DNA from 2 places in the Rudaeicoccus suwonensis genome. Region 2 is predicted to be linked to the other one. Evidence: riboswitches for the same ligand, from Rfam matches in the RefSeq annotation. Region 2 holds a riboswitch; the other holds the start of a gene.
What was found. A riboswitch is a leader RNA that binds a small molecule or an ion and turns the genes downstream of it on or off. The one in region 2 is predicted to bind cobalamin.

Region 1: another riboswitch for cobalamin. It lies ahead of BKA23_RS00030 (prenyltransferase/squalene oxidase repeat-containing protein); the one in region 2 lies ahead of BKA23_RS00685 (ribonucleoside-diphosphate reductase subunit alpha).

The regions. Positions count from the first base shown of each region.
Region 1 covers NZ_VIVQ01000001.1:1,117-17,258, forward strand. The annotation lists gene BKA23_RS00010 (GNAT family N-acetyltransferase) at 1-38, opposite strand, end outside; gene BKA23_RS00015 (hypothetical protein) at 35-877, opposite strand; gene BKA23_RS00020 (hypothetical protein) at 855-1,943, opposite strand; gene BKA23_RS00025 (dihydrofolate reductase family protein) at 2,130-2,777, opposite strand; cobalamin riboswitch at 2,947-3,085, shown strand; gene BKA23_RS00030 (prenyltransferase/squalene oxidase repeat-containing protein) at 3,188-4,864, shown strand; gene BKA23_RS17540 (ABC transporter substrate-binding protein) at 4,866-5,795, shown strand; gene BKA23_RS00040 (CbiQ family ECF transporter T component) at 5,802-6,959, shown strand; gene BKA23_RS00045 (ABC transporter ATP-binding protein) at 6,956-8,569, shown strand; gene BKA23_RS00050 (ECF transporter S component) at 8,562-9,623, shown strand; gene BKA23_RS00055 (GntR family transcriptional regulator) at 10,228-10,956, shown strand; gene BKA23_RS00060 (extracellular solute-binding protein) at 11,110-12,372, shown strand; gene BKA23_RS00065 (carbohydrate ABC transporter permease) at 12,369-13,271, shown strand; gene BKA23_RS00070 (carbohydrate ABC transporter permease) at 13,271-14,170, shown strand; gene BKA23_RS00075 (5-oxoprolinase subunit C family protein) at 14,532-15,380, opposite strand; gene BKA23_RS00080 (5-oxoprolinase subunit B family protein) at 15,377-16,009, opposite strand; gene BKA23_RS00085 (LamB/YcsF family protein) at 16,021-16,142, opposite strand, start outside.
Region 2 covers NZ_VIVQ01000001.1:145,666-161,807, reverse strand. The annotation lists gene BKA23_RS00740 (ABC transporter ATP-binding protein) at 1-1,438, opposite strand, end outside; gene BKA23_RS00735 (ABC transporter ATP-binding protein) at 1,441-3,177, opposite strand; gene BKA23_RS00730 (TetR/AcrR family transcriptional regulator) at 3,203-3,811, opposite strand; gene BKA23_RS00725 (ABC transporter substrate-binding protein) at 3,889-4,818, opposite strand; gene BKA23_RS00720 (ABC transporter permease) at 4,913-5,677, opposite strand; gene BKA23_RS00715 (ABC transporter permease) at 5,674-6,318, opposite strand; gene BKA23_RS00710 (ABC transporter ATP-binding protein) at 6,323-7,447, opposite strand; gene BKA23_RS00705 (alpha/beta fold hydrolase) at 7,502-8,428, opposite strand; gene BKA23_RS00700 (alpha/beta hydrolase family protein) at 8,430-9,080, opposite strand; gene dcd (dCTP deaminase) at 9,080-9,655, opposite strand; tRNA gene BKA23_RS00690 (tRNA-Gly) at 9,771-9,841, shown strand; cobalamin riboswitch at 9,999-10,227, shown strand; gene BKA23_RS00685 (ribonucleoside-diphosphate reductase subunit alpha) at 10,366-12,939, shown strand; gene BKA23_RS00680 (ribonucleotide-diphosphate reductase subunit beta) at 12,936-13,943, shown strand; gene BKA23_RS00675 (acyl-CoA thioesterase) at 14,154-14,690, shown strand; gene BKA23_RS00670 (Fur family transcriptional regulator) at 14,803-15,315, opposite strand; gene cutA (divalent cation tolerance protein CutA) at 15,312-16,142, opposite strand, start outside.

The DNA of each region.
Region 1 (16,142 bases), 140 kb from region 2:
CGGTCGGTCCGCAGAATGCACTGACGAGGCATGATCATTGCAGTGCTCGAAGTAGATCCTGCGCCAGTATCGCCGTGGCCACGGAAACCGTCTCGGGTTCTCCGATTCCCTCCTCTGCTCGACCAGCCATCATCGACACCGTTGCGTCGGGGCCGGCCGCCAGGAGGTCTTGGATCTGCGACAGCGCTTCGGCGGTTACCTCGGCGCTGACTTCGTCGGCGGCGAGACGCTCGAACCCGTCGACCAACTCCCCGGTTTCTATGGCCCTCAAAATCCGGTACATGTCATGCGCGTCTTTGTCGTTCAGCCTGTGCGGGGTGTCGATGCGCTCGGAGAGCTTGTGGATCTTGGCGACAAGCAAAGCGGCTGGCCCGGCGACCCGGACATCGAAGCGCCGGGTATCGGAAGGATCGAGCGCTCGCACCTCTTCGATGCTGTGATCCACGACCGCCGCCTCCAGTCCACGGGCGCGCCTCATGGCTCGCCGGTCGTGTGGCGGTACTCGCGCTCCTCGCCGACCGCCCGTCCCGGCGAGCGCGTCGGGGACCATCAAGTCGACAGGAACTCCGAGGCGACTTACCCATGATCCGGGCTGTCCATCGTCCGGATTTGGCTCGAAACCGGCCGAGCGCATCGCAACTTCGACGCGTGGATCCTCACCGAGCATGCGTGGATCAATCGCGAGGTCGCTGTCCTTCGTGGCTTCTGCGAGGGCTACGGGTGCTGTCGAGGTGCGGAGATACACGGCTTGGGCGCCGATAACGACGACCGCCTCGCGATGATCAGCGAGTGCCGCGAGGGCGTCGAGCATCACCGTGCGCGCGACGACCAAGAGGTCGCTGGGCGGGGTTATCTCACTTTCGCCACGATCGTTCATTTTTCTCCATCCACTGCAACAAGTGCTCCGCCTCAGCCGGGCTGCGACCCGGCCCCGTCATCAGATCGACGACCACCTGTGTCGGAGCTGCGATCTGAAGGCCGGTCGAGGTGGTGAGGCTTCGCTCGTACGCGATGTTGAAGTCGGGTTCAGCAAGCACGACGTTCGCTCCGGCTTCGGTGGGGCGGAGCCCCCACGCAGCGGCGGTTTCATCCGCGTTGACGGTGTAGATCATCGCGGAGCGGGCGGGCGCATAGGCGGCCCACTCGGCCGCGGCCAGTGTGCCCGTCATCGCATAGGTCGGTCCGTCGGAAGTAGCCGCACGCTTCTGCAGATCATCGAGACCCCGGGGCGCAATCCATCGGCTTGTTCGCGCGTTGTCCGCGAAGCTGTAGTCCTGGCTCCATCGCCGGAGAAGTGCCCGCCAGTCGGGGACGGAGATGGTCGACGATTCGCCACGTATGGCGAGGCCTTCTCGTTCCAAGAAGTCGATGACCCGGTATCCGGCTCCGGTCGAAACGCGAGCTACTCCGACGAGTTCGCGGACCTTCCACGCACCTCCGAAGTCGGCAAGCGTCCTCACGACTCGGGCGGCGGGCTCACCTTTAAGAGTTCCCCTAGGCCTACCTGGCCCGCGCCATGGATCTTTGTCCAACCCCTTGTCGGACAGGAACAGGCCCGGGTCGCTGAGCGACAGCTGGACGTTGCCCGTCGCGTCGAGGTAGTTCAACCCAGCCCCTGAAAGTTGGGCACGAACCTGAGGAGTGAGATATCGCGCCGCCACGAGCGGCTGTGCGTTTGGCACAAGCTTCGCGGAGCCGGCGAACTGCTCTGCCAGCCCTGGAACATCTCGACCCTCGACGGTCCCCTTCACCTGTACCGCGAGTGTGGCAGTGCGCCCGTCGGGTGCGGTGATCCGAAAGGCAGCATCGGCGCGTCGTCCGAGCAGGTCCGTTGGATCGAAGGTTTGGAGTGCCCAACGCGCAGGTAGCCGTTCCGTCAGTCCGGCGACAGCCTTACGGAGAATCTCGGTCTCGTTGGGCGGTGCCTCGACGGCGAGGACCATGGCGACCATCTCCTTTCAGTTCACGTAACTATACCTCTCCGCTGCCGGCGGAGAGGTATAGTTACCCGAACGCCCAGGGTTCTTCACGTCGAGCGCTCGCCCGACGGTCGCCACAGTCGTGCGCGAGCGACAAGCACTCGGAAGCCAGCCTGTGCACGACGCCCACGCTAATTTCTGCTGAATCTCCTATCGCGTGAAGGTCACGTGGATGGTGCCGCTCTCCGCGACCTCGCTCATCACCGAGTGTGTGGTCTCGAGTCCGCGCAGGTCGTCCCACACGCGGTTGCCGTGCCCGATCAGGATCGGCGCGATCGCAACGTGCAGCACGTCGACCAGGCCGGCACGCAGGAAGTCGCGCGCGACACCGATGCCGCCGCCGACGCACACGTTCAGACCACCAGCGGCAGTAACGGCTTCGGCCAGCACATCTTCGATCGGCGCATTGCGGAAGTGGAAGGTCGTGCCGCCCTTCATCACCAGCGACGGCCGCGGCGCGGTGTGCGTGAGCACGTATACGGGAGTGCGGAACGGCGGCTCGTCGTCCCACCAGCCCTTCCACTCCGGATCGTCGGGGAAGGAGTGCAGGCCGAACATCGCAGCGCCGATGATCTGTGAGCCGATGCCGTCGAAATGCGCTGCGGCATACCGGTCGTCGATCCCGGTCGTGCCCCGGCCGGTGGTGTCACCGAACACGCGCGACTGCATGGTGCGGGTGGCGGTGTACGCCTGCACCAACGGCCCCCAGTCCTCGCCCATCGGGTTGTCCGGCGACGTCCCCGGCGCCGGGCTGTACCCGTCCAGTGAGATGTTCAGGTCGACTCGGACTCGGGTCACGACGGATCTCCTCCTGTATGACGGTGCTCGGTCGCGTCGCCGCCATTTCGATGTGGACGGCGCCGTTGCGCCCGAGAACTCACCATAGGCATGTGCTGTGACAACCGCAGGTGAACAGCGAACGCTGACCGAGATCGAAACCTGTGCCCGTCGTCCGGCGGTGTTAAGGTCTGCCTCGGCGGGAGGCATCTGCGCTCACGCCGTCGAGATTCATCAGGGGAAGCCGGTTCGATTCCGGCGCTGTCCCGCAGCCGTGGTCCACGCCCAGCGTGGTGAGCCGGAATGCCTGATGCCGCTCGGGCAATCACAGGCTGTCGTGGACTGCAGTCGCGCCGAAACCGCACAACCGTCGCATGCGTCGGTGGCCGGTTCAGCTGGGGTCCATCCGTCATACCGGAGGAGTCCCCACCATGCAGGTGCCGATCAACAGGCGGCTGCTCGCCGCGACCGCCGGGGTGCTCACCGCGTGCGCCGGCACGGGTCTGGCCCATGCCCCGAGTTCGTATGCCGCAGTGGGTGGTTCGCCTCTGGCGACCGCTCCGGGCAATCCGGTCGCTGCGACCGCGGCAAGCACCTGGTTGCGCAGCCAACTCGACAGCACCGGCGCGATGCCCGGTTTCGCACCCGGCTCGCCGGACGTCGGCCTCACCATCGACACCTACTGGGCGATGAAGGCGGCCGGCGCACCGAAGGCGCAGCTGGCCAAGACCTGGTCGGCGATCTCCTCGCACGCGCAGGCGTATGCCGGGCCGCAGGTCTACAGCGGAGTCACCTACATCACGGCCGGCGCGTCGGCGAAGGTGCTCTTTGCCGCTGCGACCGCGGGCGTGAGTCCGGTCCTGACTCAGCCTGGCGGCTACAAGCTCAACATCCTCGATCAAACTCTCGCGCTGGTGAACCAGAAACCCGGTCCTGAGCACGGCCGACTACAGGATCCGGCCGCCGACGGCCCGGACAGCTCGAACCTCTTCAGTCAGTCGCTGGCCGTGCTCGGCTTCGTCGGCATGAACGAGCAGAAGACGACCAAGCGGGCCGTCGTGCAGGATGCCGTGAACTTCCTGCTCACCCAGCAGTGCAGCGCCGGCTACTTCCGGATGTTCTACAACGACAACCTCAGCTGCAACGCGGCTCGACCCAGCGGCAACGCCCAGCCGGACAATGACGGCACCTCGATGGGGTTGCAGGCCCTGATGGCGGCGAAGGCAGCCGGGCTGAGCGTGCCGCAGAGCGCGATCACCCGCGGCGCGGCCTTCCTTGTGTCGGCGCAGAAGGCGAACGGCAGCTTTGGTGGCGGCGTCTCGACCGAGTCACCCAACAGCAACAGCACCGGGCTGGCCGCAGCGACCTTGCAGGCAGCCGGTGAGATTCACGCAGCAGCAAAAGCCGGCGCGTGGATGACCACGGTGCAGGCGATGGAGCCCCGCATCAAGGGCACGCCGCTGGCTGCGGACGCCGGTGCGATCGCCTACGACCAGCCGACGTTCGCCGCCGCGCTGAAGAGCGGTATCGGCAGCATGGTCGGGGTCTGGCAGCGCGCGACGCCGCAGGCGATCTTCGCGTTCGCTCGCGTGCCCTTCATCGACCTGGTCAGCACTGTCAGTCCGACGAAACCCACTCCCACGCCCACACCCACTCCGACCAAGCGCTCGCCGAAGCCGACGCCCTCGCACACCACGACGCCGAAGCCGACATTGCCTGCGAGTCCGGCTGCCACGGCTGTGCGCCCGACCGCAGCGTCCAGCGCGACGTCCGCTGCCGGTGTCGTGGTCGGTGGCTCCGGTGGTGGAGGCGCTGCGGCGGGCTTGGCCGGCTCGAATCTGATCGCCGGAGCTGCGCCGCAGGGCGCGACCGGCGATGCTGCGCCAACCGCGACGGCCTCGGCAACGACCTCTGCCTCCGTCATACCGCCCGCGAGTTCGACGAGCACTCCGCGGGCCACCGGCCAGGCCGACGTGGCCGCCCTCGGGTCGCCGAGTTCGGCTCACGGCGGCACGAACGAGTGGCCGCTCACGATCGCCATCGTCATCGGTGCGCTCGCCGCCGGCGCGTTGCTGGTGACCCCACGTCTGCTGAAGAAGGAGGACTGAGATGCGGCGTCTTGCCCGATCCACCGCGGCAGTCGCGCTGGCGCTCGGCGCCACCGGCACCCTCGGCGTTGCCACCGCACCGCAGGCGCTGGCAGCCGGTTACAACGGCTTCTGCACCACCTCCACCGGCGTGACCGTCGTGGTCGACTTCCAGCAGCTCGGTGGCGGAGTCGTCGTCCGCTGCGCGCCTTCGATCCCGGCCGGCGGCACCGGCCTGGACGCCCTGCAGAACGCAGGCGTGCCGTATGCCGGAGTCGCGCGCTGGGGCGACGCCTTCATCTGCCGGTTGTTCAACAAGCCGTCGGCCACGCAAACGCTTCCGGTCACCGGCGACCCGTCATACAAAGAGGCGTGCGTCAACACCCCGCCGGCCTCGGCCTACTGGTCGTACTGGTTCGCGCCCAACGGCGGCACCTGGACCTACAGCCAGTTCGGTGTGACGAATCGCTCCGCGATCAAGGGCGGCTTCGAGGGCTGGTCGTTCTCCCTGAACGCCACGGCCGGGAGCAACCCGCCGCCGCGCATTGCCCCGGTGCGTCCTCAGACGTCGAGCCCGACGCCCACCCCGACCACGACGAGCACGACCGCGCCCCACAACGGTGGCGGTGGTGGCGGCACCACTCAGGCGACTGCTCCGGCTCAGAACACCGGCTCGACGGCTCTGCCATCGAGCCTGGCTGCGCATGAGCCGGCCAGCCAGCAAGCCGCCGAATCCAAGGTCAACCCCTCGCAGTCCGCCGCCATCGCAGCCGCGGGTGCGGCACAGAACGCCAAGAATCAGGGGCTGATCGTCAACTCCAACGCGCTGAACCAGCAGGTCGCCAAGGAGCAGTCGACCAGTCTCAACCTGCCCACGCTCATCGGCGCCGGGGTGCTCGCATTCCTGGTGGTCGCCGGCATCGGCACGCTGATCCGCCGCCGCGGGCACTGAACGGTCATGCCGGTGCTCGCCGAAATCGGCCGGTGGCTGCGCTTTTCGCGGTTGCCACGCAACATCCATCCGGTGGCGTGGTGGGTGTGGGCGATCAGCGTCGCGGTCGCGGCCACCTGGACGACGAACCCGTTGTTGCTGCTCCTGCTGATGGCGGCCTCGACGTGCGTGGTGCTGCGCCGTCGTGGCGACGCGCCCTGGTCACGGTCCTTCCGTCTTTACGTCATGCTCGGTGCGACGATTGTGGTGCTGCGCGTGTTCTTCCGCATCGTCTTCGGCGGAGGCGAGGGCACCACGGTGTTGCTGCGACTGCCGGACATTCCGCTGCCGCAGTGGGCGGCCGGCATCCGACTGTTCGGCACCGTCTCGGCGCAGTCGGTGCTCGGTGGTCTTTATAACGGGCTGCAGTTGGCGGCGATGGTGCTGTGCGTCGGTGCCGCGAATGCGCTCGCCAACCCGAAGCGCTTGCTCAAGGCAGTCCCCAACGGGCTGTATGACGTGGGAACCGCTGTCATTGTGGCGGTTTCGGTCTTCCCGCAGCTGGCCGAGAGTGTGCAGCGGGTGCGTCGGGCGAGACGCCTGCGTGGTGGTCTGGGCAAACGGCACGCGGTGCGGGCGGTCGTCATACCGGTGCTCGCCGATGCCCTGGACCGCTCACTGCTGCTCGCCGCGGCGATGGACTCGCGCGGCTACGGCCGGCACGGTCGCGACGGTGCACGCGCTGGTGCAATCACCGGCGCCTTGACGATCGTGGGCATGATCGGTGTCTGCATCGGTGCGTACAACATGCTCGGCCCGGACCCGAACTTCTGGCTGAAATGGCCCGCGCTCATCGGCGGGCTGGTCCTCGGCTGCAGCGGACTGTTCGTGGCCAGCACCCGGGTGCGCACCACCCGATACCGGCCTGACCCGATCGACCTCACCGCCGTTCTCGTCGGGGCGTGCGGGCTCGGCACGGTCGTGCTGATGTATGCCGCAAAGCAGTGGCAGCCGGCGCACCTCGTGCCGACGTTGCAGCCGTTGGAATGGCCGGTCATCGACACCCTTCCGCTGCTGGCCGCGCTCGTTGCGATGCTGCCCGCGTGGATTGCTCCGCACGCGCCGATGTCGACGAGCTCAAGTCCGGAAACCGTTGTGCCGCAAGAGATCGGAGTCGCCGCATGATTCGCCTCGAGCAGGTCGGGGTGCGTTACTCCGGTGCGACCGAGGATGCCTTGTCGGACGTCGATCTGAGCATTCCCGAAGGTGAACTCGTGCTCGTCGTCGGCAGCACCGGCGCCGGCAAGTCGACCTTGCTCGGCACGATCAACGGGCTGGTCCCGCACTTCACCGGTGGGCGGCTGCGCGGGCGGGTGACCGTCTTCGACTACGACACCCGCACCCACCCGCCGCGCGAGATGGCTGACGTCGTGGGGCGCGTCGGGCAGGACCCACTCGCTGGATTCGTCACCGACACCGTCGAGGAGGAACTCGCCTACTCGATGGAGCAGCTGGCCGTTGCGCCGAGCACCATGCGCAAACGGGTCGAGGAGGTGCTCGACCTGCTCGGCATCGCGGAGCTGCGGGCACGCCCACTGCACACGCTGTCCGGTGGCCAGCAGCAGCGTGTCGCCATCGGCAGCGCCCTCACCGCAGGCCCCCGGGTGCTCGTGCTCGACGAGCCGACCTCGGCGCTCGACCCGACCGCCGCCGAAGATGTGCTGGCAGCCGTCACGCGGCTCGTGCACGACCTCGGGACGACCGTCGTCATCGCCGAGCACCGGATGGAACGCGTTGTGCAGTATGCCGATTCGCTCGTTGTCGTCACCGGCGACCGGAACGTGCTGACTGGTCCGCCAGCGCAGTTGATGGCGCAGTCGCCGGTGGCGCCTCCGGTCGTCCAACTGGGACGGCTGCTCGGCTGGCACCCGCTGCCGTTGTCGGTCCGCGACGCACGGCGATGCGCCGGACCCGCCCGCGACATACTCGCCGGCCGTGAGCCGCGGAGACGCAGCCGCAGCGGCGACGGATCGGTCGCCTTGCGTGCCCACAAGGTCACCGTCGCGTATGGCGACAAGGTGGCCGTGCGCGAGGTCAGTGCGGACCTGCAGCGCGGCACGGTCACTGCCCTGATGGGCCGCAACGGCTCCGGCAAGTCCTCACTGCTGTGGGCCTTGCAGGGTTCGCTGAAGCGGCACAGCGGCTCGGTCGAGGTGGATGGACGCGATCCCGCCGCGCTGTCGGCGGACAAGGCCCGCGCGCGCGTCGGGCTCGTGCCGCAGTCGGCCTCGGATCTGCTCTATCTGGAGACGGTGTCCGCCGAGTGCCGGGCGGCTGACCTGTCCGCGGGTGCGGTCGGTGGTACGTGCAGGGCGTTGTTGGACGACCTGGTCCCCGGCATACCCGGGGAGCAGCACCCTCGGGACCTGTCCGAGGGTCAGCGGTTGGCGCTGGTGCTGGCGGTGCAGCTGACGGCTCGGCCGAAGGTGGTGCTGCTCGACGAACCGACGCGCGGGCTTGACTACAGCGCGAAGGCGCAGCTGGTGAATCAGCTGGATCTGCTTGCTCAGCAAGGGCATTCGATCATGGTCGCAACGCACGACGTGGAGTTCGTCGCGCAGGTCGCTGATCGGGTGATGGTGCTGGCCGAGGGCGAACTCATCGCCGACGGGCCGACCGCCGAAGTGGTGGCGTCGTCGCCGATCTTCGCGCCGCAGGTGGCCAAGGTGCTCGCGCCGCAACCGTGGCTGACGGTCGATCAGGTCGAGGCCGGGCTGGCGGGTGCGCGTGTCTGACGGGTCGCGGGTGTCGATGAGTTCGGGGCTGTCGCCGTCGGCACAGTCGCCGCAGCCGCAGCCGCAGCCGCAGCCGCAGCCGCAGCCGCAGCCGCAGCCGCAGCCGCAGCCGCAGGTGTCGGCGTCGGCGTCGGTACGGTCGCCGTTGTCGGACGTGAAGACGGACGCGAAGACGGACGCGGAAGCGGGGTGGCCGGGCGGCGGTGGCCTCGGCGATCGGTTGCCGGACTTTGTTGCCGCGCTTGACGGTTCGGCCGTCCGACTGGGCAAACGCTCGATCATCGCGCTGAGCTTGACCTCGGTCGCCGGAGTGATGATGTTCTTTTGGCCGCTGCTGGTGCGGGTCAAACCATCCGGTCTGCAACACGGGGCCGATGCGCCATACATCTTCGTCGCGGTGCTGCCCGTGCTCGTGCTGATCGTGCTCGCCCAGATTTCCGAAGGCGGCATGGATTCCAAGGCGCTCGCGATGCTCGGCGTTTTGTCGGCGGTCGATGCCGCCCTGCGTCCGCTCGGTGCCGGTGTGGCCGGGATCGAGACGGTGTTCTTCCTGCTGATTCTGGCCGGGCGGGTCTTCGGTCCAGGCTTCGGGTTCGTGCTGGGCTGCACGTCGCTGTTCGCGTCGGCGCTGCTGACCGCGGGTGTCGGCCCATGGCTGCCGTTTCAGATGTTGTGCTCTGGATGGATCGGGCTCGGCGCCGGTCTGTTGCCGCGACGCGTGCGCGGCAAGCGGGAGCTGGCGATGTTGATCGGCTACGGGATCGTGGTCGCCTATCTGTTCGGCGCGCTGATGAACCTGTGGTTCTGGCCGTTCATCACCGGTGCCGACGTGCCCTACTACTCCGGTCAGATCTCGTATGCCGCGGGCGCGCCCATCCTCGAAAACCTGCACCGGTTCCTGATTTTCACGTTGCTGACCTCCACCGGTGGTTGGGACACTGGGCGCGCGATCACCGACACGATCGCGCTGATCACCTTCGGTCCGGCGGTGCTGGCGGTGTTGCGTCGAGCAGCCCGCCGGGCGTCCTACGACCCGATCCGCTCCAGTGACTGACGCAACCGGCGCGAGTGTCACGCATGCGCCCGGGAACGCTGCGAGTGTCACGGACGCGCCCTGGGGTGGCGGTGTTGAGGGCAATTGCGTTCCAATGGCATGCGCCGGGGGCGCTGGCGTGCCAGTGGTTGATTAAGTGGTGGTGCATCGTGCGCCACGCCGCGAGTGTCACGGACGCGCCCTGGGGTGGCGGTGTTGAGGGCAGTTGCGTGCCAGTGGCGTGGATCGGGGGCGCTGTCGTGTCAGTGGTGGTCGCGAGTGGCACGTGCGTGCCCGCTGCGGCGCGAGTGTCACGCATGCGCCCTGGGATGTCGTGAGTGTCACGGACGTGCCCTGCTGCGGCGCGAGTGTCACGCAGGTGCCGCGGGGCGGCGGGATTGAGGGCAGTTCCGTGCCAGTCGCGTGCGTTGAGGGCGCTGTCGTGCCAGTGGTGAGCGTGCAATGCCCTAGCGTGCCAGTGGTGAGTGTGGGTGCTCGCGAGTGACACGTGGGCGCCCCGGGGCGGTGCGAGTGACACGAAAGCGCAGTAGTTGGTCTAGACCAATCGCAGATCCCGTGGTTGACTTCGGCGACCAGTCGTCGAGTCGGCCGAAGGGATGTGATCGTGGCCATCGAACCCCACGTGCCCGAGCCGAAGTATGTCGCAGTGAAGCATCTGCTGCTCGACATCATCGCCGAACTTGGCGCCGGCGCCGCGCTACCGACGGAACGTGCTCTGGCGCAACAGTGTTCGACGTCGCGCACCACCGTGCGTCAGGCCATCAACGAGCTCGTCGTCCAGGGTCGCATCGTGCGCCGCCAGGGCGCGGGCAACTTCGTCGCCGACGGCAAGATGAACTGGCCGCTCTATCTGGCCAGTTTCACCGAGCAGGCCGCCGCCAACGGCATGGTCGCGACCTCGCAGACCATCGGCACGAAACGCGAGCGCGCGAATGCCGAAGTCGCCGAACGTCTTGCGGTCGAGCCAGGTGATCCGGTCTATCGACTGGACCGGTTGCGGATCGCCGACGGCGTGCCGATGTGTGTGGAAACCTCTGTGCTGTCAGCGGATCGGTTCCCCGGGCTCAGCCGTCGAATCCGCTCGGTCGGCTCGTTGCACTCGCTGCTGGGCGAGCAGTATGACGTCGAACTCACCCGCGGCGAGGAGACCATCCAGATCGAGCCGGCCACGCCCCGGGTGGCCGGACTGCTGGATCTCGACGTTGGCGCACCGTTGCTGGTGGTGCGTCGTCACAGTTTCGACAAGCGCGGCACGCCGGTCGAGTGGGGGACGACGTGGATGCGTGGCGACGGTGTCGTCTTTGTCGCGCACCTCGAAGTCCGCCGTTCGTGACCGCGCTGCGGCATACAGCTCGGGCCGGACGAAAAGAACTGACAGCCGGTAAACAGTTGATAAATGGTCTAGACCAATCTTGTGATCGCCAGTAGTGTCGCCTGCATCCACCCGGGTGCTCCGGTGGCACGCTCAAACCGGAAAGAAGAACCCATGTCGCGCAAACTCATCGCATCGCTGGCCATCGCCGGCGTCGGATCGCTCGCCCTGACCGCATGTGCGGGAGGCGGCGGGACCAAAAGCACGTCTGCCGGCACCGGTCCCGGCGGGGTGACCACGCTGAAACTCGTGGTCGCCGACTACGGCACCGGCCCGAGCAACACCAGCAGCAAGTACTGGCAGAGCATCATCACCGCGTTCGAAGCGCAGAACCCCAAGATCAAGGTCAACGTGACCGCGATCAACTGGAACGACTTCGACAACCAGGTTCAGACGATGATCCAGAACCACCAGTACCCCGACATCACCGAGGGTGACTACTTCGCCAACTACGCGCAGGAGAAGCTGCTCTATTCCGCCGACCAGGTGCTGAGCAACCCGGACAACCTGCTGCCGGTCTTCAAGAATCAGGGCAGCTACGACGGTGTGCAATACGGCATGCCGTGGACCACCAGCAGCCGCACGCTGTTCTACAACAAGAAGCTCTTCGCCGAGGCGGGCATCACCACGCCGCCGACCACGTGGGCGCAGGTACAAACCGACGCGACCAAGATCAAGGCCACCGGCAATGTCGGCTACGGCCTGCCGCTGGGGCCGGAGGAGGCCCAGGCCGAGGCACTGCTGTGGTTCCTCGGTAACGGCGGCGGTTACCAGAACGCCTCGGGGCAGTACGACATCAACAGCACGCAGAACGTGCAGACACTGGACTTCCTCAAGAGCTTCGTCGCATCAGGCGTCACCGAGCCGAACCCAGCCTCCAAGAACCGCACCGACCTGTGGCAGCAGTTCGCGTCCGGCACGATCGGCATGATCAACGGCTCGCCGGCGCTGATCCCGATCATCAACAGCGGCGGCAAGCTGACCAGCAGCGACTGGGCCTCCGTGCAGATCCCCGGCAAGAACGGTCCGCTCAACACCACCCTCGGTGTGTGTGACAACGTCGCGGCGTTCAACGCCAACGGTCACCAGGCCGCCATCAAGGCCTTCCTCGACTTCGCCTACCAGGACAAGTACCAGCTGCAGTTCGACAAGGAATACGACCTGCTGCCGGCCACGACCTCCGCGACCCAGGCGCTGTCGTCCGACCCGATCTTCGGGCCCTTCCTCAAGGCATTGCCGCAGTCGGTGCAGTACCCGAGCACGACCAGCTGGGCCAACACCAAGACGCAGATCCAGCAGACGATCGGCACGGCGTTGACGGGCAACCCCAAGTCGGTGCTCGACCAGATCCAGCAGACCGCCACCAAGAGTCAGTGAGCACCAACGTCCCACGGGCCAACCCACTGCGGCGGTTCACGCCGCTGCTGTGGGTGGGCCCGGCCGCCGCGCTGATCATCGGCGTCGTCATCTGGCCCGTCGTGGTGATGGCCACGACATCCACGCTCAACATCAGCCCGGACGGCTTCAACCTCGGATCAGCGGGCCTGGGCAACTACCGAGAGCTTTTTCAGGAGATCGCGCTCCCTGGCGTGCTCATGCGCACTGCCGTCTGGGTGGTGGGCGTCGTGGTCGTCACGATGGTCGTCTCACTGTTGCTGGCGCAGTTGTTCAACCAGGCGTTTCCTGGCCGCCGGGTTGCGCGGTGGGCCCTGATCGCGCCGTGGGGCGCGTCGGTGATGATGACGTCACTGATCTTCCGGTGGGCGCTCAACGCTCAGAACGGCGTCGTCAACGTCATACTGCACGACCTGGGTCTGGTGAATCTCGGCACAGATCAAGCAGATTGGCTGGGTCGGCCGGTCGCGGCATTCGTCTGGATGATGGCGGTCGCCGTCTTCGTGTCGCTGCCGTTCTCGACCTACGCGATCCTCGCCGGGCTGCAGACGATGGACTCCGCGGTCTACGAAGCGGCCCGCGTCGACGGCGCCAGCCCGTGGCGGATCTACCGCTCGATCACCCTGCCGCTGCTGCGCCCAGCGCTGATCGTCGCCACCCTCATCAACGTCATCAACGTGTTCAACTCCTTCCCGATCATCTGGGAGATGACCCGCGGCGGCCCCGGCTACTCGACCAGCACCACGACGACATTCATGTTCATCCTGAAGCAGAGCTACATCGGTGAATCCGCGGCGCTGTCGGTCATCAACTTCGCGATCGTGGTCATCGTCGCCCTGGTGTTCCTCAAGGTCGCCAAATGGAAGGACCAGGTCGACTGATGAGCTCCATCGCAGAACCTCTGCCCGCCGAGACGTTGTCCGGAGAATCGTTGCCGCCCAAGCGTGTTCGGCGCCCACGTGCGCCGATCACGACGCGCAAGCTGATCCTGTCCGTCATCGCGTATGCCGTTGCTCTCGTCTTCGTGCTGCCGTATGTCTTCATGGTGCTGACCGCCATGCGACCGGCGTCGGACATCTCGGCACCAACGCTGCTGCCTGACCACTTCGACTTCTCCAACTTCACCTCGATCTGGAGCACCGGCTTCGGCAGCAACCTGGGCGCCAGCCTCATCGTCGCCGGTGGCGCGACCGTGCTGGTGCTGCTCGTCGCGGTGCCGGCGGCGTACTACTGCGCACGACGCCGATTCCGTGGGCGGATGCTCTTCCTGGTCATGGTGCTGGCCACGCAGATGTTCCAGCCGGCCGCGATGCTGGTCGGCATACAGCGGGAATTCATCCAGTTCAACCTGCCACCGCTGGTGTCGCTGATCCTGATCAACGGCGGATTCAACATGGCCTTCGCGATCTGGATTCTGACGGCATACTTTTCGTCGATCCCGGCCGAGCTGGAGGAAGCGGCCATGGTCGACGGGTCGAGCCGGCTCGGGGCGCTCGGGCGGATCACCCTGCCGTTGGCGATGCCCGGCATCATGACCGCGCTGATCTTCACCTTCATCGCGGCGTGGAACGAATTCATCGTCGCGCTGACCCTCACACTGGGGCAGTCCTCGGGCAACACCCCGCTGACCGTCGCGATCAACAACTACATCGGGCAGTACTCCATCGACTGGGGTCACCTGTTCGCCGGTTCGGTGATCGCGACCGTGCCCGTCATCATCCTGTTCGCGGCCATCGAAGGACGAGTGGTCGGCGGACTGACCGCCGGTTCGATCAAGTAACGGCGGGCGAGCCGTGGGAACGCTGCGAGTGTCACGGGCGTGCTGCGGTGTGGCGTGAGTGTCACGGGCGTGCCCCGATGTGCAGTTGCCGAAGGCCATTCCGTGCCAGTGGCGTTCACAATGGGCGCTTCCGTGCCAGTGGCTTTCACTGGGGGCGATTTCGTGCCACACGGATCACTGCAGTCCTCGGCTGGAGTGCCCGCAGCGACGCCGCGCGTCATACAAGGCAGTGCGCGGTCCACAGTGACGGCGCGCGTCATACAAACGGCAAGGACGCCGGACCGCCCCACCAGAGATCGCGGGGGCGCGAACACGGTCAGCTGGTGCGGAATCTCACCCGGTCGCCGGGGCGCGAACACCATCAGCTGGTGCGGAATCTCACGCGGTCGCCGGGGCGCACTTGCGCCAGGCGGTCGACGTCGGAGTCGCGCACGACCGCGATCACGGGGTAGCCACCAGTCGTCGGATGGTCGGCGAGGAATACGAGGGGTTGGCCGTTCGGCGGCACTTGGATTGCGCCACGGACCATGCCCTCGCTCAGCAGTTCATCGAAGCGTGCGCGTTGCAGCGTCGGCCCGGTGAGCCGGATGCCGACCCGGTCCAACTCGCCCGTCGCAGACCATGCCGAGTGCGTCAGTATGTCGATCGCGACGTGCGTGAACCAGTCGTCCCTCGGCCCGAGTATGACGCCGACCTCCACGTCGCCGATCCATCGTCCGGGCTGAAACGCCTGCGGTTGAGGCGAATTCGTCGCCTCTCCGATCGACAGGTGATCACCGGGTGCAAGTGGCGCCGGTCCGAGACCGGCCGCGGGTGAAGACGCTGCGCTTCCGTACAAAAGCGGGGCTTGAACTCCGCCGCGCACGGCCAGGTAGGTGCGCAAACCGACCTGCGGCACACCGATCGAAAGGGTCTCACCGGCGCGCATGGTCAGGGCTGCACCGAAGGCAACCGGCCGACCGTCGACGCGCACCTCGGCAGGTGCACCGGTTACTGCGACCAGCCGGCGGCTGGTGGCGCGCACGGTCAGTCCGCCCATCAGCAATTCGATGCCGGCAGCGCTGATCTCATTGCCTACCAGGCGATTTGCGGCGATGACGGCGGCGCGATCGGCCGCTCCGCCGGGGGTCACTCCGACCTCGCCATGACCTGGCCGGCCGAGATCCTGGATCGTCGCCAGCGGCCCTGCCCGCAGCACCTGCAGACTCATCGCACGGCTTCGAATCGGATCGCGCGGCCCGGCGTCAGCAATGCGGGCGGCTGACGGGCGGCGTCCCACATCGGCATCTCGGTGTGGCCGATCAGTTGCCAGCCGCCCGAGGTGGCAGTCGGATAAATGCCGGTCCAGGCCCCGGCGAGCGCTACCGAGCCCGCAGGCACGCGCACGCGTGGAGACTCCAGTCGCGGCACCTGACGAGGGTCGATCACGTTGTCCTGCAACAGATATCCGAAGCCGGCGGAGAATCCCGCGAAGTCGAGCCGCCACAGGTCGCCGGTGTGCCAGCTCACGACCCCCTCCATGCTCAGGCCGAAAAGGTCGGCCACGGTCGCCAGGTCGTCACCGTCGTAACGCACCGGTATGACGAGCACGTCGTCCTGGGTGGCGACGTGTGCGTGAGATGCCCCGGCATCGATGGATGTCAACGCGTCTTGAACGAGCGCCAGTTGGGATGCGTCATGCACGCGCACGAGCACCGTGCGTGCCGCGGGCACCTGCTCGACGACGGCGCCGGCCAGTGGTGCCGACCGGCGTGCGACCCGCAGGGCCGCATCCCAGGCGCGCCGGGTGGCCTCGTCCGGCAGTTCGACGAGCAGCGCCCGGTCGCCGCACGGCAGCATCCGCACGGCGGTCAGCCCGCGCTCGCGGCGGCGAAGGGCGTGATCTCGATGCCGGCGTCGGTCAGAGCGGCGCGCACGGCCAGGGCCATACCGACCGCATCCGGTGAATCCCCATGGATACAAACAGAATCTG
Region 2 (16,142 bases):
CGTCGAGCAGGATCCGGCCCGAGTTCAATTCGTAGAAGCGCATGATCAGGTTGACCAGCGTGGTCTTGCCTGCGCCGGTCGGCCCGACGATCGCCACCGTCTGACCGGGCTCGGCAACCAGCGAGAGATCCTCGATGAGCGGTGCTCCGTCGGTGTAGCCGAAGCTGACGTGGTCGAATTCGACCCGGCCGCGCGTGTGGGGCAGTGCGGTGGTCTCCTCCGGAGTCTGCTCCGGCGCGTCCAGCACCTCGAAGACCCGCTCCGCGCTGGCGACGCCGGACTGCATGAGGTTGACCATCGACGCCAACTGTGTCAACGGCTGGGTGAACTGTCGCGAGTACTGAATGAACGCAGTCACATCGCCGAGAGTCATCGCACCGCTGGCCACCTGCAGCCCACCCAGGACGCAGACCGCGACATACTGCAGGTTTCCGACGAACATCATCACCGGCATGACAAGACCGCTGACGAACTGCGCCCGCCAGCTGACGTCCGCCAGCGTGGAGTTGGTCTCGTCGAAGCTGGCGTCGACCTCCTGCTGACGGCCGAAGACCTTGACGAGCTCGTGCGCGGTGAAGGTCTCCTCGATCTGCCCGTTGAGCTTGCCGGTGTGCCCCCACTGCGCGACGAACAGCGTCTGCGACCGCTTCATCACCTGCTTGGTCACAACCATCACGACGGGTATGGCGATCATCGCCACGAGCGTCAACCACCACGAGATCGTCAGCATCATGACGACCACTCCGATGACCGACAGCCCGTTGAACAGCAACTGGCTGATCGTCTGCTGCATCGACTGGCCGATGTTGTCGATGTCGTTGGTGACACGGGACAGCAACTCGCCGCGCGGCTGACCGTCGAGGTAGCTCAACGGCACTCGGTTGATCTTGGCTTCGACGTCTTTGCGCAAGGTGTTCATCGTGTTCTGCACGATGCGGTTGAGCATGCGTGCTTGCACGAACTGGCAGGTGCCGGCGACGACATACAGCGCCAGAACCACCAGCAGAATCCGGCCGACGGCACCGAAGTCAATGCCGATGCCGGGCACCAGGTCCATCTTGTTGACCATGTCGGCGAGCGTGCCCTCGCCACGAGCGCGCAGCCCGGCGACGACGGCGGCCTTTGTGACACCTGCTGGCAGGTGCATGCTGACCGCGCCGGAGTAGATCTTGTCGACTGCCTGCCCCAGCACACGGGGAGCCACGACGTTGAACACGACAGCTGTGATGGTGAGCAGCAGGACCGTGATCAGTTTCAGCCGGTGCGGAGCAAGCAGCCGCACGAGGCGCTTTGCGGAACCCTTGAAGTCTTTGGACTTCTCGGCCATTCCCATGCCCATACCCGGCCCACCCTGACGGCGCATCGGTTTGGCGCCCTGGGGCAGGTTGGCGGTAACGGCGCCGGACTTGGGCGCACGATCGCTGGTCCGTCGAGCCATGGTCACGCCACCTCCTCGGCGCCGCCGAGCTGCGAATCGACGATCTCTTGGTATGCCGCGCACGTCAGCACCAGGTCGTCATGAGTGCCCAGCCCGACGACCGCGCCGTCGTCGAGCACGATGATCTGATCGGCAGTCCGGATCGTCGAAACACGTTGCGCCACAATGAAAACCGTTGCTTCACGAACGTATGGCGCAAGCGCCGTCCGCAACCGTTGGTCGGTCGCGAGGTCTAGTGCGGAGAACGAGTCGTCGAACAGGTAGATCCGTGGCTGCGCCACCAGCGCGCGTGCGATGCACAACCGCTGCCGCTGGCCACCTGAGACGTTGGTGCCGCCCTGGTTGATGGGCGCGTCGAGCCCACCCTCCATGCGCTGCACGAAATCCTTTCCCTGGGCGATCTCCAGCGCCTGCCACAACTGCTCGTCGGTGGCGTCGGGATTGCCGTAGCGCAGGTTGGAGGCCACCGTGCCCGAGAAGAGATACGCCTTCTGCGGCACGATGCCGATGTGGCCCCACAGCAACTGCGGGTCGAGATCACGCACGTCGACGCCGTCGACGCGGACCGCACCGTCGGTCGCGTCGAAGAGCCGGGCGATCAGCGACAGCAAGGTCGTCTTGCCGGCGCCGGTGGACCCGATGATCGCCGTGGTTGTGCCCGGCTCGGCATGCACCGAAATATGTTGCAGCACAGCAACATCCGCACCTGGATACTGCATCGAGGCGTCGTCGAGGTCGACGACGCCGCGGATCTGCCCCGGCGTGACCGGCTGCTGCGGCGGCTGCACCGAAGGCGTCGTGCGCAGCACCTGCTGGATCCGCTCGGCGGCGACCGACGCGCGCGGAATCATCATGAACATGAAGGTCGCCATCATCACGGCCATCAGGATCTGGATGAGATACGTCATGTATGCCGCGAGCGCCCCGATCTGCACGCCACCGTGGTCGACCTGGTGAGCCCCGAACCACCAGACGCCGACCGTCGAGAGGTTCATGACCGTGAAGACAAGCGGGAACATGATCATCATGAGGCTGCCGACGCGCGTCGAGATGTCGGTGAGCTCGTCGGTGGCCCTGTCGAAGCGCTGACGCTCGTAATCCTCACGGGTGAACGCGCGGATCACCCGCACACCCGACAGGTGTTCGCGCATCACGCGATTGACGACATCGATGCGGCTCTGCACCAAGCGGAACCCGGGCACCATCTTGCGAACGACCAGCGCGATGGACACGGCGAGCACCACCACTGCGAGCAGCATCAGCCACGACAGCCCGGCATCCTGCCGGGTGGCCATGATGACCCCGCCGACCATCATGATCGGCGCGGACACCATCAGCGTGCACGACATCAGCACCAGCAGTTGCACCTGCTGAACATCGTTGGTGCTGCGAGTGATCAGCGACGGAGCACCGAACTGGTTGACCTCACGAGCCGAGAACCGGCCCACTGCTCGGAAGATCGACGCACGGGTGTCGCGGCCGAAGGACATCGCAATACGCGCACCGGTGTACGCCGCCCCGATCGAGCCGCACACCTGGACCACGGTCATCGCGAGCATGATGCCGCCGGTGTGCCAGATGTAGCCGGTGTTGCCCTTGGTGACGCCGTTGTCGATGATGTCGGCATTGAGCGTCGGCAGATAGAGGTTGGCCGATACGTTGATCAACTGCAGCACGCCGAGCGCCGCAAGAAATCCGGTGTACGGTCGCAGCTTCTCCCGGATCAGTGCGAAAAGCATTCTTCCTCCCCCATCACGTTGACCATCAGTTGATTTCGCGTTTCAACGCGCCATACAAAACAGTGTCGACGATCTCCGCGGGCGACAACGGCTCGTTGTCGGTGATGTGCGGATGACTGCCGGCGAAGGCCAGCAGGCGCAGCCGGCGAACGAGTTCGACAGGACTGATCGTCAAGTGTTCGGCATCCGGGGCAATGAGCGCCGCGACGCGCTCATTGGTCTCCCGCGTTGCCGGTGAACGATGCGCCCGGTGCCCGTCCAGCGGGCCGGTGACGCCGAGGGCGGCCATCGTCGTGCAAAAGCCCGCCATCCGTCGCTGCGCCAACGTCACGTATGCCGTCAGCCGTGCCTCCAGCGGCAGCGTGGTGTCGATCGCGGCAATCCCCGCAAGGAACGGCCGGGGATCGAGGACTCGCGCGATGACGGCGTCGAAGAGTTCTTCCTTGTTGCGGAAGACACGGAAGATCGTGCCCTCGGCGACCCCTGCCGCTTCGGCGATCTGCCGGGTGCTGGGTTTGGCGTCAAAGCGCTGGATCGCCTCGACGGTGGCCTCGATGAGGGCCTCCCGGCGTTGATCCGGTGGCAGTGAGGGCGCCCTGCCGGACATGCGGGTCGCGCCGACGGTTCGAGTCATGGCGCGACGATAGCAGGTGAGTGAGTACTCACTCACCTGCTATCGAGGCGTTTCGGCAGCCGTCGAAGCGGCAGCCGTCAGCTCAGGCCGTTGTCGGTGATGAACTGCGTGGCGACGGTGTTGATGTCCATGTGGTCGACCTGGACTTCCTTGTCCATCTCGGCGAGGTTGTCGGTGGTCAGCTTCGCCTGCACGGCATTGAGCACCGCTATGACCTGCGGCGTCGCAACAGACTTGTTGATCAGCGGGATCACACTGTCGGATCCGAAGGCGTGCTTCGGGTCCTGCAACACGACGAATCCGTCGGCCTTGATCGAGGGGTCGGTGGTGAAGATGTTCGCCGCCTGCGCCTGGCCGTTCTTGAGCGCGTTGGGGATCGCATTGCCGGTCAGCGGCAGGAACTTGCCGGGGACGAAATCGTACTTCGTCTTGAGCCCGGGCAGGCCCTGCTCGTTGGTCTGGAACTCCGGTGGTGCGGCGAAGGTGATCTGGCTCTCGTGCTTGACCAGGTCGGCGATGGTCTTCAGCCCCCACTTGTCGGCCGTCGCCTTGGTGACCGTCACGGAGTTGGCATCCTCGGCGCTGGAGACGTTGAGCACTTCCTGACCGCTGGGCAGCTGCTGTTTCAGCGCCGCGACGATCGCGTCGGGCGCGGTCTGGGTCGCCTTCGGGTTGTAATACGTCAACAGCGAGTAGGCGTACTCGGGAACCAGGTTGACCGAACCCTGGTCGAGCGCCTTCAGATAGACCGCCCGTGCACCGATCGGATCGCCGGTCGACGCCTTGAGACCCTTGGCGTTGAGAGCTGCGGCATACACCGCGGCCAGGATCTGCGACTCGGTGAAGTTGGCGGCGCCGACCCGGATGGTGCCCGCGGCCGCGGTGCCGGAGGGAATCCCGGCACCGCTTGCGCTGGACTTGCTCAGCGGGTTGCTGCCGCCACCGCACGCGCTGAGCGTGAGCGTCGCGGCTGTTGCGACGGCGACCAGAGTAAACGTGCGCTTCATCGTGAATCCTTTGTTGGTGGTGTACATCTCATCCGGACGACGCCGGAAGTCGTGAATCTGTCCGTCGTGGCTGCGACAACCAGCAATGCGCATCTCACGGCGTCGCCGACCTGACCGGCTCGCTGATCTGCTCCTTCATCGCCTCGTCGTCGCCGGGCCGCTCAGTATGCCGCGACCGACTGACACGACCGGTCAGTCCGGGCGAGACCACCATCCGTTGCACGGCAGCGAGCAGCAGATCTGCCAGGAGTGCGAGGAGCGCGACGCAGATCGCGCCGGCGGCCATCTCGGGATAGTTGCTCTGCGCGAGCCCGTCGATCAGATACCGCCCCAGGCCGCCGATGCCGACGGTGGCCGCGATCGTGGTGGTGGCCACGACCTGCAGGGTGGCACTGCGCAACCCGGAGAACATCAACGGCAGCGCGCACGGCAACTCGACGCGTCCGAAGACCTGAGCACCGGTCATGCCCATGCCGCGCGCCGCGTCACGGGCGGCAGGATCGACTTCACTGACACCGCTGTAGGCACCGGCGAGCAATGGCGGGATCGCCAGAACCACCAGGACGATGATGCTGGAGATGCTGAACACCGAGGTGCTCTGAATCTTGCTCTGCAGCCACAACGTCACGATCAGCAACAGGCCCAGGCTCGGCACCGCGCGCAATGAGTTGATCACGGTGATGATCCAGCCGCCGCGGCCGCGGTGGGCGATCCAGGCACCGATGGGCACGGCGATGATCGCGCCGATGACCAGCACCACGGCGCAGTAACCGATGTGCTGCAGCACCCGCGCGGGGATCCCGTCGGTGCCGTGCCAGTGGGCTCCGTCGAAGAGCCAGGAAAAGACCTGCTGGATCATGCCGCCACCGCCCGTCGCCAGGGGGTCAGCAACCAGGTGAGCGCGATGATCACGGCGTCGAAGATCAGCGCCAGGAGCACGCAGCCGAGCACGCCCGTCCACATCTCGGCCCAGTAGGTGTTGCTGTAGCCGTCAGTGATGTAGTACCCCAACTGCGGTATGCCGAGCAGCGCCGCGACGCTGACGATCGACACATTGCTGACGGCCGCGACGCGCAGACCGGACGCGATCACCGGCACGGCCAGCGGCAGGTCGACCGCGAAGAACCGGCGCACCGGCGGGTAACCCATCGCGACGGCCGCCTGCTCGGTCTCGCTCGGCACCACCGCCAGAGCGTCGGCGACTGTGCGCACCAGCAGAGCGACCGTGTAGATCGTCATGGCGATGATGACGTTGATCGGATCGAGGATCCCGGTGCCGAGGATCAGCGGCATGATGACGAACAACGCGAGCGAGGGGATCGTGTAGAGCAGGCCGGATCCGCCGATCAGCACCGAGCGCAGCCACGGCACGCGATTGGCCAGCCAGCCGAGCGGCATCGCGATGAGCAGGCCCAGCACCAGTGGAGCTCCCGCGAGCCAGGCGTGCTGACCCGCGCGCGACAGGATCCCGCCGAGGTTGGCCTGGATGAAGGAAAACATCAGGTCACCGGGTGGGGGCGATGTCGGCCGGATCGACATCGGGCCGGTCGGCCGCCTCGATCGCCTGCAAGACCTCGTGCGCTCGGACGGTGCCGCGCAGCACACCGTCGTCGTCGACGAGAACGCCGCGACGGCTGGGCGAGGACAGCGCGGCGTCGAGGGCGGCACGCAACGGCCCGTGCTCACGCGCAACGGTGCCACCGCGATGCAACATGGCGGGTTCGATCGCAGCCTCGATGCGGGCGGGTTCGACCCAGCCCTGTGGCTTCTGGCCGGCGTCGACGACCAGAAGCCATCTGTCGGTCGTCGCCTGCCGCGCCTGCTCGGGCGTCGCGCCCAGCACCACTGTCGGCTCACTGACGACGGGCAGCGGTGGTGCAGAGGTGAAGGTCAGGGCGCGATAGCCACGATCGCGTCCGATGAAGTCGGCCACGAAGTCGTCGATCGGATGCGCCAGCAGGTATGCCGGGTCGGCGATCTGCGCGAGTCTGCCCCCGACCCGCATCACCGCGACCTGGTCGCCGAGCTTCATCGCCTCATCGATGTCGTGGGTGACGAAAACGATCGTCTTGCCGAGCTCGGTTTGCAGGCGTAGGAATTCATCCTGCAGTTGCTCGCGCACCACCGGGTCGACCGCGCTGAACGGCTCGTCCATCAGCATCACCGGTGGGTCGGCGGCGAGGGCGCGCGCGACACCGACTCGCTGCTGCTGGCCACCGGACAGCTGCGCGGGATATCGATCGGCGAAATCGCCTGGCAAACCAACGAGTTCGAGCACCTCGCGAGCCCTGCCGCGAGCTTGCGCCTTCGACTGACCGAGCAGCAGCGGCACGGTTGCGACGTTGTCGACCACTTTGCGGTGCGGAAACAACCCTGCGTGCTGTATGACGTAGCCGATCCCCCGCCGCAGCTTCGCGGCATTGGCGGCAGTGACGTCCTGGTCGTCGATGAAGATCCTGCCGGCGGTGGGCTCGATCATCCGGTTGATCATCCGCAACGACGTTGTCTTGCCGCATCCGGAGGGACCGACCAGCACTGTTATCTGCCCCGTCGGGGCCTCGAGGGAAAGGTCGTCGACGGCTACGGTCCCGTCGGCATACCTCTTGACCACCTGCTCGAAGCGGATCATGGCCAACAAACCTAACGCAGCCCACTGACAACACCCATCGCGCGCAAGGGTGAGTTATCTCCTCGTAAGAAACGCCTTCACCGCGTCGGCTGCTTCGGCCCGACCCCATATCGACAAATGGTCGGCACCCTCGACGAGTTCGACCTGCGCCCACGGCAACAGTTCGGCGGTTTCTTGCGCCTGCGACAGGGGCACATCGACATCGCGCGTGCCGTGCACGATGAGCGTTCGCAGGCCGGAAAGGGCTGCAACATCGAGGTGGTCGGACTCGATCTGGCGCATGTCGCGGCGATAGCCCTCGCGACGTAGGTCCCAGCGGGTCACCCGCTCGAGACCGTCGCGCAGATCCTGGTTTCGTTCACCGCGCAGCACGTGAGTCAGAACGAAGGGCCCGACATTCGTCTGCACGGTGCGATCGGCGATCTGCGTCGCAATCCGTTGCAGCACAGGCATTCTGGCGTAGATCTGAGCCTCGGTCTCGGGCCGGCTGATCGCCGCCAGCAGGATGAGCCCATCACATCGATCACGATGGCGTGCGGCGAATTCCAACGCGGCAGGGCCGCCACCGGAGATGCCGAGCACGACGACACGCTCGACGCCATAGGCGGTGAGGAAGTCGGCCAGCACGTCGGCCTCGGTCGCCGCATCGACACACTCACCGAGCGGCGTGCGCAGGTACCCCGGCCGCGAGGGCGCGAGAACCCGTGCCACCGAGTCGAGGCCGTTGCGGCGAGCGAAGAGCTCGGCCTGGTCGTAGCCGCCAGGCGACCCGTGCAGGATCAGCACCGGTGGCGCAACCACCGGGCCAAGAGCGACGTATTCGACTGGCCCGCTTGCGGTTTCGATCATCTGGCTGCCGGCGAGGATGCGCGAGCGTTCCTGACCCTGCCAGTAACCGTAGTAGGCGACCAGGGACGCGGTGGCGACCGCGGTCGCCGACACGGCCGCTGCCGTCACCTGGTGGGTCAGGTCTCGTCGCACGTCATCTCGCAAGCAGATTCAGTCGCAGGAATGCGGTTGTATGCCGGTGCCACCGCCCCGGTCGCCACAGCATCGCGTGCGAACCGTTGAACGCCCTGTAGGTGGCATCGCCGCCTGCTGTGCGGATCCGGTCGACCAGCTTCTCGGACTCGCGTGCGTCGGTCATGGTGTCCTGGCGACCGTGCATCAGCAAGGTGTGCAGCGGCAGGAACGGCGCGACGTCATACTGCTGCGGGATCCAGGGCGCCAGACCGACGATGGTGCTGACGCCGTCTATTCCCGCTAGTTCCAGGGCAACTCGCCCACCCATCGAGTGGCCGACCAGACCCATCGGCAGTCCGGGGTACCGCTCCTGCAGCCGCCGCACCGCCCAGCGCGCGTCATGCACCGGCGAGCGTTCGGCGCCGTTGTAGCCGCGCACGGCATCGCGCAGGATCGCCGCTCCGATGCGCCCGCCGCTGCGCACTTCGATGTGCTGGGCGAAGGGCAGCATCCGCAACAGGGCCGGCTCGAACTTCGTGACGCCGGTGGTGCTGTCGGGCGCGCCACCGTGCAGCACGAGAGCGATCGCTCGCGGTCGCGGGACTCTCGGCAGAATCAGGATCGGCTGCGAATCGTCGTGCTCCGGCCCCTTCTCCCAGCGCCGACCCATCAGACGTCGGTGCGGTGAAAATTGCTGAACGAACGACTCGCTGTCGGACCGCGCTGACCTTGATAGTGGGAGCCGTACTTCGCGCTGCCATAAGGGTTTTCGGCCGGGCTGCTGAGCTGGAAGAAGCACAGCTGACCGATCTTCATACCCGGCCACAGCTTGATCGGCAGGGTGGCGACGTTGGACAACTCCAGGGTGACATGGCCGCTGAAGCCGGGATCGACGAAACCGGCCGTCGCGTGAGTGAGCAAGCCGAGCCGTCCGAGACTCGACTTGCCCTCGACGCGCGCTGCGATGTCGTCGGGCAGAGTCACCTGCTCATAGGTCGAGCCGAGGACGAACTCCCCCGGGTGCAGCACGAACGGCTCGTCCGGCTCGATCTGCACCAGGCGCGTGAGTTCGTCCTGCTCCTCGGCGGGGTCGATGAACGGGTACTTGTGGTTGTCGAACAGCCGGAAGTACCGGTCGAGCCGGATGTCGATGCTCGAGGGCTGGACCATCGCCTCGTCATACGGCTCGAGTCGCACCCGGCCGGCATCGACCTGGGCCTTGATATCGCGGTCGGAGAGCAGCACGGGGCAAACGCTACCTGCCGAGTCGTGCGGGTGGTCGGTCGCTGGCGCGGAGGTGGTCGGTTAGACTCGCTGCCGCACACGGATCCGCTGCTCTTGGGCACCGGATTCCGGACGCGCGAGTGTAGTTCAATGGTAGAACATCAGCTTCCCAAGCTGAATACGCGAGTTCGATTCTCGTCACTCGCTCCGCGCACTGAGACGGCCCCCGACATCGTGGGCCGTTTCGCTGTTTCCGGCGGACTCGGCGACCGCGATGTGGCGAATTCGCCGGGATGTCGGCCCGTGAAATCACAGCAGTGCAACTACATGATGTAGGGGCTTGGCAATCCGAGCACCACTAGATAGTGTGTGTAACGTAGCTGGTTCGGCACTACATCCGCAGATGGATGTAGAGCCGAGGCAAGAGGGAACCCGGTGGAATTCCGGGACTGCCCCGCAGCGGTGAGTGAGGACGAAAGCCGTCATCAGCACTGGGCGCACAGCCTGGGAAGCGACGGCCGGTAGGTGGTTTCGAGGCGTATGCCGGAGCCGGATTCACGAGTCCGAAGACCTGCCAGCGCCCCACCCGCAACCGCGGGAGGGTGACCGCGGCTCGCGTGGGACGAGCCGGCGGACGAGTGGGCCTGACGCTGCCGGATCGCGCCGCCCCGCCCGCCTGTCGCTTCGTCTCCCGCAAACCCGCGACCAGCGAGGGACGGAGACCACCAGACGTGAGCATTCATGTCACCAAACGCGACGGCACCCGCGAGCCGTATGACGCCGACCGCATCAACCGCGCCATCGAACGTGCGGCCACCGGACTGCCGAACGCCATGTCGATGACCATGCAGATCGCCTCGGAGTTGGCGATCACGCTGTTCGACGGCATCACCACGGAGCAGTTGGACGAGGCTGCCATCAATGTCGCGGTGCAGAACGTCAAGGACGACCCGGATTTCGACGTGATCGCCTCGCGGCTGCTGCTGAAGACGATCTACAAGCGCGTGCTCGGCGACTTCGAGACGCAGAGTGAGCTGGCCCTGTTGCACCAGGCCCGCTTTCCCGGTTACGTCCGGGTCGCGGTCGAGGACGGCTTGTTCGATCCGCGGCTGGCATCGGCCTTCAACCTCGAAGCGCTGGCTGCCGCACTTGACCACCATCTCGATGACGGGCTGCGCTACATCGGCATCGTCACGCTCAAAAACCGATACATGGCAACGGATTCCGCGCGGCGTCCGCTGGAGGTTCCGGCATACTTCTGGATGCGGGTCGCGATGGGCCTGTCGGTGGAGGAGAAGGACCCGACCCAGGCCGCGATCGCGTTCTACCGCAAGATGGCGTCGCTGGATTACCTCGCCGCAGGGTCGACGCTGGTCAACGCAGGCACCTGCACACCGCAGCTCTCGAACTGCTTCGTGATGCAGATGGACGACGACATCGAGCACATCGCCAAGTCGATGCGTGACGTCATGTGGCTGACCAAAGGCACCGGTGGCATTGGTCTTTCAGTGACCAAGCTGCGCTCCGAGGGCAGCCCGATCCGCAGCAACAACACATCCTCGACCGGCCCGATCCCGTTCATGCACACCGTCGACTCGATCCTGCGTGCGGTCTCGCGAGGCGGCAAGAAGTTCGGCGCGCTGTGCTTCTACATGGAGAACTGGCATCTGGACTTCCCGCAGTTCCTCGACCTGCGGCAGAACGCCGGCGACCCCTACCGCCGCACCCGGACGGCCAACACCTCCGTCTGGCTGAGCGACGAGTTCATGAAACGCGTTGTGGCCGATGACGATTGGTACCTCTTCGACCCACTGGAGACGCCCGACCTGGTCGAACTCGTCGGTGACGAGTTCTCGGCCCGCTACGCGGAGTACGTCGCGATGGCCAAGGCCGGCCGGTTGCGCTCGCACCGCCGCCTGCGGGCTCGCGAGCAGTGGAAGGCCATCCTGGTGTCTTTGCAGACCACCTCACACCCGTGGCTGACGTGGAAGGACACCATCAATCAGCGGGCGCTCAACGACAACACCGGCACGATCCACCTGTCGAACCTGTGCACCGAGATCACGCTGCCTCAGGACCTCGACAACGTCTCGGTCTGCAACCTGGCCTCCATCAACCTGTCACGTCACCTGGTCGACGGCGAGTGGGATTGGGACCGCCTCGCCGAGTCGGCCCGTCTGGCGGTGCGTCAGCTGGACAACCTCATCGACGTCACTCGTTCGTCCGTGCCGGAGTCCGAGCACTCCAACAGCGAGAACCGCGCTATCGGCCTGGGGATCATGGGTTTCACCGAAGTCGTCGAGCGGCTCGGTATGGCGTACTCCTCGCAGGGCGCTGCCGATCTCATCGATGAGCTGGTCGAGTTCATCAGCTGGCACGCCATCGACACCTCCTGCGATCTGGCACGCGAACGTGGCGCCTACCCCAACTTCGCGGGATCCGGCTGGTCACGAGGGCTGGTGCCGATCGACACGCTCGACGTACTGCAGGAACGTCGCGGCACGCCCGTCGACGTCGACCGCACCACGCGGATGGACTGGAACGCGCTGCGCGCCAAGGTGGCCGGCGGCATACGGAACGCCACCTTGATGGCGATCGCCCCGACCGCCTCGATCGGTCTCGTCGCCGGCACCACTCCTGGGCTGGATCCGCAGTTCTCGCAACTGTTTTCGCGGGCGACGTCGTCCGGCAAATTCCTGGAGGTCAACCGCAACCTGGTCGCCGCGCTGCAGGACGCCGGTCTGTGGGAGCAGGTGCGTGAGGATCTGCTGCGGGCGCAGGGCGATCTGTCGGCGCTGCCGCAGGTGCCGGAGCAGCTGCAGGCGGTCTTCCAGACGTCTTTCCAGTTGCCGCCGACGGCATTCCTGACCATCGCGTCCCGCGCGCAGAAGTGGATAGACCAGGCCATCAGCCGCAACATCTACCTGGAGTCGCGCGACATCGGCGCCATGGGCGATCTGTATGTCGACGCGTGGCGCAAGGGTGTCAAGACGACCTATTACCTGCACATGAAGCCCCGGCACACTGCCGAGCAGTCGACGGTGCAGGTCAACAAGGCCGCGGCGAGCGGCCGGACGAGTGGCGGCTTCGGCTTCGCACGACGTGCGGCTGCTGCGGCGCCGACACTCGAGACTGCACCTGTTCTCGAGACCGCACTCGACTCCGCGGCTGCAGTCGACGCTGCGCCCATCGAGGCTGCGCCGGTCCAGGCATCGGCACCGACGAACGCGCCGATCGTCATACAAGAGGGTTTCGTCTGCCCGACGGACCCGCAGGAACTTCTGAATTGCGAGGCTTGCCAATGACATCCACCGCCGCACCGACCACCGCGATCCTCGGCACGGGAATCCAGGAAGGTCTGCTGCTGAAACCGATCCGCTACCAGTGGGCCTACGACCTCTACAACCAGGCCGTCGCAAACACGTGGTTTCCCAACGAGATTCAGCTGGGCGAAGACCTTGCCGACTTCGAGCGGATGACCGACGAGGAGCGTCACGCGGTGACCTTCCTGATGAGTTACTTCAACCCCAACGAACTGCTGGTCAACAAGGCGCTGGCGTTCGGCGTCTACCCCTACCTCAACGCGCCCGAGGCGCACCTCTACCTCGCCAAGCAGATGTGGGAGGAGGCCAACCACTGTATGGCGTTCGAGTACGTCCTCGAAACCTTCCCGATCAACCGCGACGAGGCGTATGCCGCACACGCGGACATCCCCTCGATGGTGGCCAAGGAGGAATTCGAGGTCCGCTACATCGAGCGGATGGCATCGCAGACGCTCGACATCACCACCACCGAGGGCAAGCGTGACTTCGTGCGCAACCTGGTGGCGTACAACGTTGTGCTGGAAGGGATTTGGTTCTACAGCGGGTTCATGGTGGCGCTCAGCTTCCGGCAGCGGAATCTGCTGCGCAACTTCGGGTCGCTCATGGACTGGATCGTGCGCGACGAGTCGCTGCACCTGAAGTTCGGCATCAACCTGATCCTGACCGTGCTGGAGGAGAATCCCGATCTGCAGACGGAGGAGTTCGCCGACGAGATCCGCCAGATGGTCCTGGATGCCGTCGAGATGGAGGAGCGCTACAACCATGACCTGCTCCCGCGCGGCATCCTCGGGCTCAACGCCGACTACATCAACACCTACGTGCGATATCTGGCCGACCGGCGATTGGAGGAGCTGGGCTTCGCCGCGCACTGGGGTGTCAGCAATCCGGCCAAGTGGATGGCGACGGCCAACGACACGCTGCAGTTGGTGAACTTCTTCGAATCCACGAACACCAGCTACGAGGTCAACGCACAGGCCGGATCCTGAGCAATCCCTGCTGCGACATTCGACGCCAGGGTGCCCATGCCTGCCCTGGCGTCGAATATCCAAAAGCGGTCGGCCTTGTCAGGTCCACCCCAACAGTGCACCGCGTGTTCATTCGAATCTCGTTTCCACCACGGTATTTTCGAGGATTACGGTGACCGCCGTCGTCATACGTGACGTCGTTCTCGTCATACCCAGATTGAAAGGAATGCTGTGACACGACCTGATGACACCAGGTTGACACTCGCGCACATCATGAGCGCGCACGACACGAATCTGATGGGCACGGTGCACGGTGGCGTCGTGATGAAACTCGTCGACGACGCGGCAGGGACAGTGTCCGCGCGCTACTCGGGCGGGCCGTCGGTGACAGCCATGATGGACGAGATGCACTTTCTCGCACCGGTGCATGTCGGCGACGTGCTGACGGTGAATGCCCAGGTCAATTGGGCCGGCCGATCCTCGATGGAGGTCGGGGTTCGCGTCGAGGCGACCCGATGGAACGAGATCACGGATCCGGTGCACGTGGCTACCGCATACCTGGTGATGGTCGCGGTCGACGGTGAGGGGACACCAAGGGTCGTGCCGGCACTGCACCCGCGCACTGTCGAGGAGGTGCGCCGTCACCGCGAAGCTCAGATCCGGCACGAGCAGCGAGTCGCCCGACGCGACGCCATCCGGGTATCCCGCGCCACCGAATCGGCAGCGACCGCTGAACAAGCAACCTCAACAGCCGCTGCAACTGTATGAGGGGCCTCTCGCCGACCGCGATGTTCGCCGGTAAGGCGGTTACAGGTGCCGCCGCGTCGAATATCGCGGAGGGTTTGGCAAGCGCACGTACAAGCGGGAAGGCGTGGTCGCCTCAGTCGTGATGACCGTGAGCGTGCTGACCGTGGGCGTCAGAGGAGCCGCTGCCCTCGGCGGCAAGGCAGTCCGCGCACGTTCCCAACAACGCCGCGTGCTGTATGTCGATCGTGAACCCCATCTCGTCGCGCAACTGATCGCGCAGTGGTTCCAGCGACCGCATCGGGGCATCGAAGAATCGCTCGCACGTCGTGCACTGCAGATGCGCGTGACTCACATGAGCAGCCGGCGATTCGCGCAGGTGATAGATCGTCGCCGAGCCCGGCACATGCGTGTGCGCCACCAGCCCCAGCTCGGTCAGCGACTGCAACGACCGATAGATCGTCGCCCGGTGCACACCCGGCTCAGCCCCAGCGACCCGAGCAGCGACATCCTCGGCGGTGAGGTGTTCGCGCGACTTGTCCAGCACTCCGAGCACAGCCCGACGAGCCGGTGTCACGCGCTCCCCCGCCTCACGCAACTGCTCCAAAGCTGCTGCTACTGCCGGCGTTTCGCCACTTCCCGCGCTCACGAGACACCCTGCTCGACTGCATCGGTCCGCAGCAGCGACCCCATCGCGGCTCGCAGTTTGGAGCTGATCGACGCCTGCGCGACACCGCATTCGCGCAGGTGCGCCGTGACACGCTCGAGGAAGTCCATGCCCCCGTGCGACAACTCGACCTCCATCTCGCGCCACGCCTGATCCAGTGACGAGTCGATGAGGTTGCGGGTCCACACGTAGTCCTCGCACACACTCGCCAACACCACGCCACGGCCCGACACCTCGCGTTCGACCCGCCGCGTCTCGACCTCGCACACCGGCTGCAGCTGCTCACCGGCCAGCACCTCCGTGAGCTGCCCCGCGAACCCCCGCGGCACGACCTCGCCGTCACCGAGCGCCCCCAGCGGCAACCACTGCTCGACGCGTGAATCCTCGTCACGCGGCAGCTTCAGATGCCAGCCCTCGTCGGTGCCGCCGGTGCGGCGTCGCAGCGTGATGCCGCGCCGGCCGAGACGCACGTCGGTCGTGTCGAAATACGTCGCCTGCAGGTGGTGGTGCTGCGCTTCACCGACCGCGTCGACACCGGGCCACTCCATAGCGTCTGGCGCCGGCCGCCCCTCGGGGAGGGTGAACTTCCGCTCGGTCTCCACGTGTGACTGCGGCATCCCGTCATCGGGTCGGAGGGCCGCGCGCCACCATGCGGCATACGTCTCGTCCACCGGCCCGAGCTGTATGGCGGTGATCTCCGGCACGTCGTACGAATGCAGCTCTCGCACCCGTTGCGCAAGCCCCGCGAAGTGCGCCGTCGACGTCTTGGCGGTCACCAGGATCTCGGTCGCGGTTTCGACGCGCCCCTG